DNA from 2 places in the Pantoea sp. PGP6 genome. Region 1 is predicted to be linked to the other one. Evidence: predicted binding sites of a transcription regulator. Region 1 holds the regulator's gene; the other holds the start of a gene.
What was found. The regulator LexA, encoded in region 1, represses DNA repair genes until DNA is damaged. The targets are predictions, from matches to a motif close to TNCTGTATGTACATACAGNA.
Positions count from the first base shown of each region.

Region 2: a site for LexA is predicted at 2,023-2,042, ahead of metR (HTH-type transcriptional regulator MetR). Genes of this name have one in related genera too.

Region 1 is NZ_JBQBMA010000001.1:4,010,186-4,015,447, forward strand. Features, by position in the region: gene ACLIBF_RS19420 (conjugal transfer protein TraF) at 1-895, opposite strand, end outside; gene zur (zinc uptake transcriptional repressor Zur) at 1,346-1,867, shown strand; gene ACLIBF_RS19430 (CsbD family protein) at 1,940-2,152, opposite strand; gene dinF (MATE family efflux transporter DinF) at 2,324-3,646, opposite strand; gene lexA (transcriptional repressor LexA) at 3,751-4,365, opposite strand; gene ACLIBF_RS19445 (diacylglycerol kinase) at 4,471-4,839, opposite strand; gene plsB (glycerol-3-phosphate 1-O-acyltransferase PlsB) at 4,968-5,262, shown strand, end outside.
Region 2 is NZ_JBQBMA010000001.1:4,113,390-4,118,651, forward strand. Features, by position in the region: gene metE (5-methyltetrahydropteroyltriglutamate--homocysteine S-methyltransferase) at 1-1,936, opposite strand, end outside; gene metR (HTH-type transcriptional regulator MetR) at 2,075-3,001, shown strand; gene ACLIBF_RS19875 (YehS family protein) at 3,085-3,564, shown strand; gene ACLIBF_RS19880 (carboxylate/amino acid/amine transporter) at 3,747-4,610, opposite strand; gene glpT (glycerol-3-phosphate transporter) at 4,987-5,262, shown strand, end outside.

The DNA of each region.
Region 1 (5,262 bases):
TCTGCAGATCGCGGGATACCAGGTTTTGACCGGTGATGCCCAGCGTCCAGTTTTCAGCAAACGTGGTCGCCAGACCGGCATCAACGTTAAAGCCGGTGTCCGTGCTGCGATACTGGCTATTGTTGATGTCACTTTTGTCGTAGTTGTAAATGCTGGCGGTGTAGTTATACAGCCAGGTTTTTTGCAATTTCGGCGTGACGCCTACCGACACCGGCTGACCGGCAATGGTGAACTCATGCGCCAGTGCGACGCCATAATCGGTGACCAGCGCCGCCAGGCCGTTGGCGCTGGAGCGCAGATTGTCCTGATCGCCCGGACGCGGAAGCACCGTGCCGTTAGCTACGCCGCGCAGATAGTCGATATCGCTCTGGACCACATTGGCTCGCACATGTGCCGATCCATAGGCTTTGGTGATAAAGGCGAAAGGCAGCGTCTCGTTAGGAATAGTGACCGCCAGCGCCACCCCGGTGTTGCCGTCCGCTTTGTTGCCACGCAAATCACTTAACTGGTTAGCAACATCGCCTGAAGCAGCGCGCACTTCAGGATAGCCACGCAGATAATCGGCAAAGGTCAGGTTGCCGATCACCTCGCGGTAGCGATCAACGGTATCGGTGATGTCATCCACTTTGTCGATCAGGTGATCTTTGTCGGTGACCTGAATACCGGCTGAAGGGAAAATAATACTGACGCTATCGTCGGGTTTAGCTCGCGTCATCAAAGCCGGGTTGGCCAGCACGGCTGAGCCATAAAGAGAAGATGCGACGCCGGTTCCGCCCATGGCATCATTGCGTGCATCATACCAGGTCCCCGCCGCCATGGCGGAAGAAGAAAGGAAAAGCGCGTTCACTACAGCGGTGTACTTCAGCGCTGAGCGTTGAGCGGATTTTTTCACCATTTGCCTGCCATCACCTGAGAAAGTGCCGTTGAAACATTCAACGACTGAATAGTTTGTTAGCCCTATTGTGAACCCTGGCTAACGCGTTATTGCTGTGAATTCAAAGGAAACAGTCGCTTAATTCAAAGGATTGGATGTTTTCCAATCAATAAAACTTTATTTTTGTTCAAAATACCCGGTAATAAATAAAATAATACCAGACATTTCTTAAGTCTTGCTGAACATTACTTCTTAACTCAGTGAGATGCAAAGCAAAAGCGCTGAAAAGGCCACCTTAACCGGTCGGCGAGTGGATCTGATTGGGTGCCGATAGCGGCCTCTCCTGATCCTCACACAGCGTTTTTAATCGACCACCGGCCAGAATTTGCTGTTTTATCAGGCAAAAACCAACCTCTGCGCCGCGAAAATTTGTGTGATAAAATAACATCACTTATCCAGCGGAGAGTTTCCATGTCAAACATGACGTCACAGCAAATAATGACCCAGGCGGAAAAACTGTGCCTGCAGCGCGGCGTGCGTCTGACATCGCAGCGGGCTGAAGTGTTGCGATTAATGGCTGAGCAGCCAGGATCGATCAGCGCTTATGATCTGCTGGATCAACTCCGGGTTAGCGAACCCCAGGCCAAGCCCCCTACGGTCTATCGGGCGCTGGACTTCCTGCTGGAACAGGGCTTTATCCACCGGGTGGAGTCCAATAATAGCTACGTAATGTGTCACCATTTCGAGGCACCGGCACACACCTCGGTCATGCTGGTGTGTGATCGCTGTGCGGCGGTAACCGAAAAGCAGGCGCAGGGAGTAGAGAAGATTATCGCCACACTGGCTGGTGAGGCACAGTTTGCCCTGCGTCATAGCGTGATTGAAGCGCATGGATTATGTGAGAATTGTGTCGAAGTCGAAGCCTGCACCCATCATGAAAGTTGTCAGCACGATCATCAAAGTGAGGGTAAAAAGCGGGGAAAACGCGGGTAATGTGCACATCCTTGTGCGGTTGCCGGTATGAGCGTACCGGCGGGTAGGAGCTTTATCCGTAAATCTTTGTGATTACCAACGGTAATCTTTGTTCTGACCTTCCCAGTCCGTTACTTCACGCTCTGCATCTTCTTTCGCATAGCCGTAACGTTCCTGAATTTTTCCGACCAGCTGATCGCGTTTGCCTTCGATAACCTGCATATCATCGTCGGTCAGCTTGCCCCATTTCTCTTTTACTGTGCCTTTGAACTGCTTCCAGTTGCCGCTCGCTTGATCTTTATTCATGGCAGACCTCTATGTCATCCTTTGGTTACATCATTTATCTTGAAAGAAAACAAAATGACGATATAAAGCGCTGGTTCACTGCGCTGCTTACGGTTAATTGTAGTAGAAGATTTTAGGTTTGCCGGAACAATACAGAATAATCTGTAGCCGGAGGACATCAGATGCCAGCTATCAGGCGTTAAACCAGCTGTTCTGCTGCCAGTGTTTACGCCAGATCAGCCACAGCGACAGGCCACGCAGCGCCAGGAAAACGGTGACCGCCAGCCACAAGCCGTGGTTGCCCAGCAGCGGGACGCTAAGCAACGTCAGGAAGTAACCAAGTGCCGCCACCATCATGCTGTTACGCATCTCCCGGCCGCGGGTTGCACCGATGAACATGCCATCCAGCAGATAGCACCAGACGCCCGCCAGCGGCAGGATCACCTGCCATATCAGATAGCGATCGGCCGCCTGTTGCAGCTGTTCAATCGAGGTCAGCAGCGCCACGATATGCGAGCCGAAACACGCATAAATTACTGAGAACATCAGAGCCACCACCAGCGCCTGTCGGCAGGCAGAATGCCAGACGCGCAGCAGCCTGCTGCCATCTTTCGCGCCATGCGCCTCACCGGCGAAGGCTTCGACTGCGTAGGCAAAACCATCCAGCGCATAGGCGGTAAAGGTGATAAACATCAGCAGCACGGCGTTCACCGCCACCACCTGCGGACCGATACGTGCGCCCAGCACGGTCAGCGAGGCAAAACAGAGCTGCAGCATTAACGAACGCAGCATAATGTCGCGATTAAGACGCAGTAGCCGCTGAATATCGCCGCGCCAGCTCTGCTTCAGCATTGCGGTGGTGATGCCACGTAGTTTCAATACCCGCCAGACCATCACTGCCCCGACGACCAGCGTTATATACTCCGCCAGCGCGGTCGCGGTTGCCGCGCCTGCCACTCCCCAGTGCAGCCCCATCACCAGCCACAGATCGAGCACAATATTGACCAGATTGCCGATCACCAGCAGGATGACCGGCGCACGCGCGTACTGCACGCCCAGCAGCCAGCCAAGGATCACCAGATTTGCCAGGGTGGCGGGCGCACTTAACCAGCGGATCTGAATAAACAGTGCCGCCTGTTGCAAAACTTTGGGATCGCCGCCAATCAGATCGGCCGCCAGCGTAGTAATCGGCGAGCGCAGGCAGATGAACAGCACGCCAGCCAGCAGCGCAATAATTAAAGGCTGGGTCAGCGCACGTGCCAGCGCCATTTTATCGCCGGCACCAAAAGCCTGCGCCGTCAGGCCGGTAGTACTCATCCGAAGGAACAGCAGCAGCATGAAGAGGAAACTGGTGACTGTCGTGCCGACCGCAACCCCGCCCAGATAGACCGGGCTGTCGAGGTGACCAATGACAGCAGTATCGACCACCCCCAGTAAGGGAACGGTGATGTTAGAAAGGATCATCGGCAGCGCCAGCCGCCAGAGGTTTTTGTCGGTAGCCGTTAAAAAACGCATTCGCAGTTCCGTGCTCGGTGTCGCTGCAGAGAGGGGAGCAGCAGCGACAAAATTAGGGCAGACAGAATAGCATCAGACGCTACGAATGCGCGGTTATGTCAGACTCAGAGCCATTCGCCGTTGCGAACCACACCGACCGCCAGACCTTCTACCGTCAGCGACTGGGCGCGCGTATCGACAATGATCGGCTCAAAATCACTGTTTTCAGGCAGCAAATGCACAATAGCACCCTGCTTCTTCCAGCGTTTAACCGTCACTTCATCATCAATACGGGCCACAACAACCTGGCCGTTGCGTACGTCCTGGGTTTTATGTACCGCGAGCAGGTCGCCATCCATAATCCCGATATCTTTCATCGACATTCCACTGACGCGCAGCAGAAAATCGGCAGAAGGTTTGAACAGGCCCGGATCCACTTTGTAATGGGTTTCGATGTGCTCCTGCGCCATGATCGGCTCACCGGCAGCAACCCGGCCAATCAGCGGCAGACCTTCAGATGCTTCTTCTTCCATCAACAGGCGAATACCGCGAGAGGCGCCAGAGACAATCTCAATCACCCCTTTGCGTGCCAGTGCCTTCAGATGCTCTTCTGCCGCGTTCGGCGAGCGGAAACCCAGCTGCGCGGCAATTTCTGCACGCGTAGGCGGCATGCCCGTTTGAGTAATATGGTCGCGAATCAGGTCATAGACCTGCTGCTGCCTGCTGGTTAATGCTTTCATCCCGCCCCCTGGTTGTTTATACAGTCGCTGTGAGTATATACAGGTATTGGTGAAATGGAAACCGATTCTCAGGCAAAACGCGCCATCTGGCGCGTTGTGGAAGGCTTATCGCAAATGCGACCAAAGCAGCGCGATCCAGACAAACAGTGCCAGTAAGATGCTGATCAGCACCGCCGCCGAGCCCATATCCTTTGCCCGTCCGGCTAAAGGGTGGCGCTCCTGGCCAATACGATCCACTACCGCCTCGATGGCGCTGTTGAGGATTTCAACAATGACCACCAGCACCACTGCCCCGATCATCAGGATGCGAGAGACAATATCGACATCCAGCCAGCAGGCCACAATAATGGCCACCAGCGCGGCCAGCGCCTCCTGGCGGAAAGCCGCTTCGTGTTGCCAAGCGGCACGCAGGCCCTGCCATGAGTAACCTGCGGCTTTTACTATTCTTACAAGACCCGTGGCATTATTTGCCATATAAGTGGAACCCTTTCATCGGATTGACGTCAATGTCTGGGCTGCGTGCAAATGGCACCACCACAGATCTTCGCTGCGCTTTCTGGTATGCTTGCGGCGCTTTGCTAACAAGAGGCTTCATGTTGTCTATGTCAGGTTGGCGTAAACTTTATTACAAATTACTGAATTTACCACTGTCGTTTTTGGTAAAGAGTAAGGCCATTCCGGCCGATCCCGTTTCTGAACATGGTCTGGACCCGACCCGGCCCATTATGTACGTTTTGCCTTACGATTCGAAGGCTGACTTACTGACTTTACGCGCGCAGTGCCTGCGGCATCATCTGCCCGACCCGCTTTCTCCGCTGGAGATTGATGGTTCGCTGCTGCCGCGCCACGTTTTTATCCACGATGGCCCGCGTGTGTTCCCCTATTTTGTGCCCAGCG
Region 2 (5,262 bases), 100 kb from region 1:
AGTAACACATATGGGTGTGGATCTGGGTGTCATCCTGCGCCACAGCGGCATTCAGGCGGAAAGCATCGACCGCCCAGTTCAGATAGGCAGCCCAGTCGGACTGATGCAGCGGCAGCCCTTCGCGCAGCGCGGGTTCATCAATCTGGATAATGCCAATACCGGCTTTTTCCAGATCGGCCACTTCATCACGCAGCGCCAGCGCAATCTGTTTTGCGATGGTTTCACGTGACACATCTTCACGCGGGAATGACCAGCAGAGAATGGTCACCGGACCGGTCAGCATCCCTTTCACCGGTTTGTCCGTTAGCGACTGGGCATACTTCGCCCACTCAACGGTGATCGCTTCCGGCCGGCTGATGTCGCCGATAATCACCGGTGGTTTCACGCAGCGTGAGCCATAGCTCTGTACCCAGCCGTTCTGGGTGAAGACGAATCCATCCAGATGCTCGCCGAAATATTCAACCATGTCGTTACGTTCCGCTTCGCCGTGCACCAGCACATCCAGCCCCAGCCGCTCCTGCTCAGTAATCGCCTGTTTGATATGTTCAGCGATGCCGGTACGGTAATGATTGCTGTCGAGGCGACCCTGTTTGAAATCGAGGCGCAGACCGCGAATTTCCGGGGTTTGTGGGAAAGAGCCAATCGTGGTGGTCGGCCAGGCGGGCAGATTAAAGCGCTGACGCTGTGCCTTAGCCCGCTCGCTGTAGCGGCTGTGTCGTTCGCTGTCCTGCGGCGTGATAGCCAGCAGGCGCTGAGCGACCGCGGCGTTATGTACGCGGCTGGAGTGAGCACGGGCGCGAACCGGCGCGCTCCAGGCCGCCAGTGACGCGGCATCGTTGTGGTTGAGCGCCTCGGTCAGCAGCGAAAGTTCGGTGCATTTCTGCAGCGCGAAGGCGAACCAGCTTTTCACTTCCTCATCCAGCCGGGTCTCAACGCTCAGATCGATAGGGCTGTGCAGCAGCGAGCAGGAGGAGCCGATCCACAGCTGCGCGCGCTGAGCGACCAGCGGCTGCAGGCGCTCAAACCAGCGGCTCAGATCGGCGCGCCAGACGTTACGCCCGTTGATCACCCCCAGCGACAGCAGCCAGCTGGCGGGCAATTGCTGATTCAGTTGCTGAATATCATCCCGGCCATGCACCAGATCGACATGCAGCCCCTGCACCGGCAGCTGGCGAATCACCTCAATGTTCTGACCGATACTGTCGAAATAGGTGGTGAGCAGCAGTTTACTTTGTCCCTGCAACGCATCGTAGGCGGGCTTAAACGCCTCACGCCACGCCTGCGGCAGCTCCAGCGCCAGCGCAGGTTCATCAATCTGCACCCATTCGATATCGCGTTTTGCCAGCTCGGCCAGCACCTGCTGGTAAACCGGCAGGATCGCTTTCAGCAGCGACAGACGATCAAACGCTTCCCCTTTGACCTTACCCAGCCACAGATAAGTCACCGGCCCCAGCAGCACCGGCTTGATGTTGTGGCCCAGTGCCAGCGCCTCGTCGACTTCATCCAGCAACTGAGTCCAGGCCAGCCGGAAGGTCTGGCCCGGCGTAAATTCTGGCACCATGTAGTGATAGTTGGTGTTAAACCACTTGGTCATTTCCGCCGCCGCCGCAGGTTCGCCGGTCGGCGCGCGGCCTCGGCCCAGACGGAACAGCGTATCCAGATCAACCGAACCCTCTTTATTCTGATGACGTGCTGGCACGTTGCCCAGCATCAGGCTGGTGGTCAGCACATGATCGTACCAGGCAAAGTCACCCACCGGCAGCAGATCGACCCCGGCCTCTTTTTGTTGTTGCCAGTGACGTGCACGCAATTCACGGCCCACCGCCAGTAATTCCTGCTGGCTGCAGTCACCGGCCCAGTAGCTCTCCTGGGCTTTTTTCAGTTCACGGCGCAGGCCGACACGCGGAAAACCAAGGGTATGGTTAAGGATTGTCATTCGCTGTTCTCCAGATAATCTTTCACTTTGGCTGACAGCCAAAGATGTTTAGCCGTCCAGATGTTTACACCGCTATAATCTGCGGGTACTGTATGTTCCTCAAGCGCAATATGTTCACTTTCGATGTGAAGGACTCTCATGATCGAACTCAAGCACCTGCGGACGCTTCAGGCTCTGCGTAATACGGGTTCGCTGGCGGCGGCGGCATCCCAGCTTCATCAGACGCAATCGGCGTTGTCCCACCAGTTCAGCGATCTGGAACAGCGGCTGGGATTCCGCCTGTTTGTGCGTAAAAGTCAGCCGCTGCGCTTCACGCCACAGGGCGACATCCTGCTGCAGTTGGCCGAACAGGTGCTGCCGCAGATCCAGCAAGCGTTGCAGGCCTGTCATGAGCCGCAGCAGACCACTCTCAGGGTGGCGATTGAGTGCCACAGCTGCATCCAGTGGCTGACGCCGGCACTGGATAATTTCCGTCAGAGCTGGCCGCAGGTGGTGATGGATTTCAAATCAGGCGTCACCTTTGATCCTCAGCCTGCGCTGCAGCAGGGCGAGCTGGATGTGGTGCTGACCTCCGACATCCTGGCGCGCTCCGGGCTGTTCTATTCGCCGATGTTTGATTTTGAAGTGCGACTGGTGCTGGCACCGGATCATCCGCTGGCGCAGGTTGAACATATTGCCCCTGAGGATCTGGCCGACGAGGTGCTGATGATCTATCCGGTGCAGCGTCAGCGCCTTGATATCTGGCGTCACTTTCTGCAACCGGCCGGCGTCAGCCCGGCGCTGAAAAACGTAGATAACACCCTGCTGATGATCCAGATGGTCTCGGCCCGCATGGGAATTGCCGCGCTGCCGCACTGGGTGGTAGAGAGTTTTGAGAAGCAGGGACTGGTGGTAACCAAAACGCTGGGTGACGGGCTGTGGAGCCGTCTTTATGCCGCGGTGCGCGATGGCGAGCAGCGTCAGCCGGTGCTGGAAGCCTTTATCCGCTTTGCCCGCCAGCATGCCTGTGAACATCTGCCTTTTGTCCGCGATGCGCTACAGCCCGGTGCGATATTGCAGCGTTAAGTCGGAGGGTACAAACCTGCGCGGAGGTGGGCAAAATCCCCTATAATGCGCAGCCTGTCGACTGACCATGAGAAGATCTCACCATGACTAACAACGATATTCTGCGCAGCGTGCGCTACATGCTCGATCTGAGCGATGCCAAAATGGTGGAAATTTTTGCGCTGGCGCAGTGTGAAGTCCCACAGACGGATATTCAGGCGTGGCTGAAAAAAGATGAAGATGCGGCGTTCCGTCCCTGCCCCGATGTGCTGATGGGCTACTTCCTCAACGGCCTGATCTTTTACCGTCGCGGTAAAAGCGAAGAGATGCCCGCCCCGTCCATTGAGCGCAAGATGAATAACAACATCTTTATGAAGAAGTTGCGCATCGCCTTTGATCTGAAAACCACCGATATTCCTGAGGTACTGAAACGCGTGAACTTTACCGTTTCGCAGGCGGAAATCGGTGCAATTTTCCGCAAGCCTGACCATAAGAACTATCGCGAATGCGGTGATCAGATTCTGCGCAACTTCCTGAAAGGGCTGGCGATGATTCAGCGTCCGAAGAGTGAAAAACCTGCTTAACTTCTGTTGCCGATCGCGTCGGGTACCTGCGTGGTCAAAAGTGGCGCACCTGATCGCAAAGAAAGCCTGCATCCATGCAGCACGGCCTCGCCATCCCTGGCCCGGACGATCCACAGGGATGTGAGATTCCTTCGCGATCGGACGCGCCAGCCCGGGAGGCCGCATCCATGCAACAGCCCTGTTTATGATCGGTCACCGCGCCCCACCACCCAGCGCTTATGCACCCACAGCGAGGCGAGGATCACCAGCGCTCCGGCAATGAAGCTCGGCCAGTGCGGTTTCTCCTGCCAGATAGCCAGATTAACCAGCAGACCGGCAGGCACGTGCATGTTGTTCATGATGCCAAGCGTGCCGGCATCAACCTGGGTCGCGCCATAGTTCCACATAAAGTAGCCCAGCCCTGAAGCGGCCACGCCCAGCCACACCAGAATGCCCCACTGCAGTGAGGTGGTGGGTAATTTCTGCGGATTGCCCCAGGCAAACCAGGCGATTACCGCGATCACCACCGCCCCCAGATAGAACCAGGAGAAGGCGGTGTGCTGCGGCATCGGACGGGTTTCCTGCAGGCGCTTATAGCCCACCATACCGGCAGCAAAGCAGATGTTTGCCAGCTGCACCAGCAACAGGCCGGTCCAGAAGTTATCGCTGACTTTGTCGTAGCGAATGATGGCCGCACCCGCTACCGCCAGCAAGGCGCTGAAGATATAGCCGACCCGCAGCGGACGGCGGCTGATCAGATCATAAATCAGGGTGACATAGAGCGGCGTCATCACGGTAAACAGCAGGAACTCTGACACGCTGAGATAGAGGTAGGCTTCGAAACTCAGCAGGTACATCACCCCTAATTGCAACATCCCCACCAGCATATAGAGCAGCAGCGTTGAGGGACGATAGCCGCGCCAGCGCAGGAACGGCAAAAAGACCAGCGCGGCCAGCGCCAGTCGCATCAGCACGGAAAACCAGCTGTCCACCTGACCGGCAAGATATTCGCCAATCAGGCTAAACGAAAAAGCCCACAGAATGGTGGTAATAATCAATAAGAACACGGTAACGACCCCGAAATTAACAGAGCGACAGTGTAAACAATGTGCTGTCAGGCGGCTGCACTATCTGGTTTACATCTGGTTATTTACCAGGCAAACAAATACAACCGACAAGAGCTTTGTTACGGCTGGTTAGCATCACCTTCTCTTTTCACGCCTGCCTGCGGCGCAAAATGCGCGAAATAAACCATCTGATGATCACTTTCGCTCTTAAGTGTAATAAAACTGTAACAAATGTGTCACACATCACAGTAACGCCGCGTCACTAATTTTATTCTTTGCGCGAAATGGAACATCACACCGCCATTTTCCCTTTGCTTTTTTTTGACCCAACCACTGGGAATGTAAAAACCATAAAGTGCCCTGGAGGGCCTCACTGATGCTGAGTATTTTTAAACCTGCACCACGTCAGCCGCAGGTGGCAGCGGATCGCGTTGATCCGCTCTACCGTCGCCTGCGCTGGCAAATTTTCATCGGGATCTTTTTCGGCTACGCCGCCTACTACCTGGTCAGAAAAAACTTTGCGCTCGCCATGCCGTATCTGGTGGAGCAAGGCTTTTCACGTGGCGACCTCGGTTTCGCCCTGTCAGGCATTTCCATCGCCTACGGCTTCTCCAAATTCATCATGGGCTCGGTGTCCGATCGCTCAAATCCG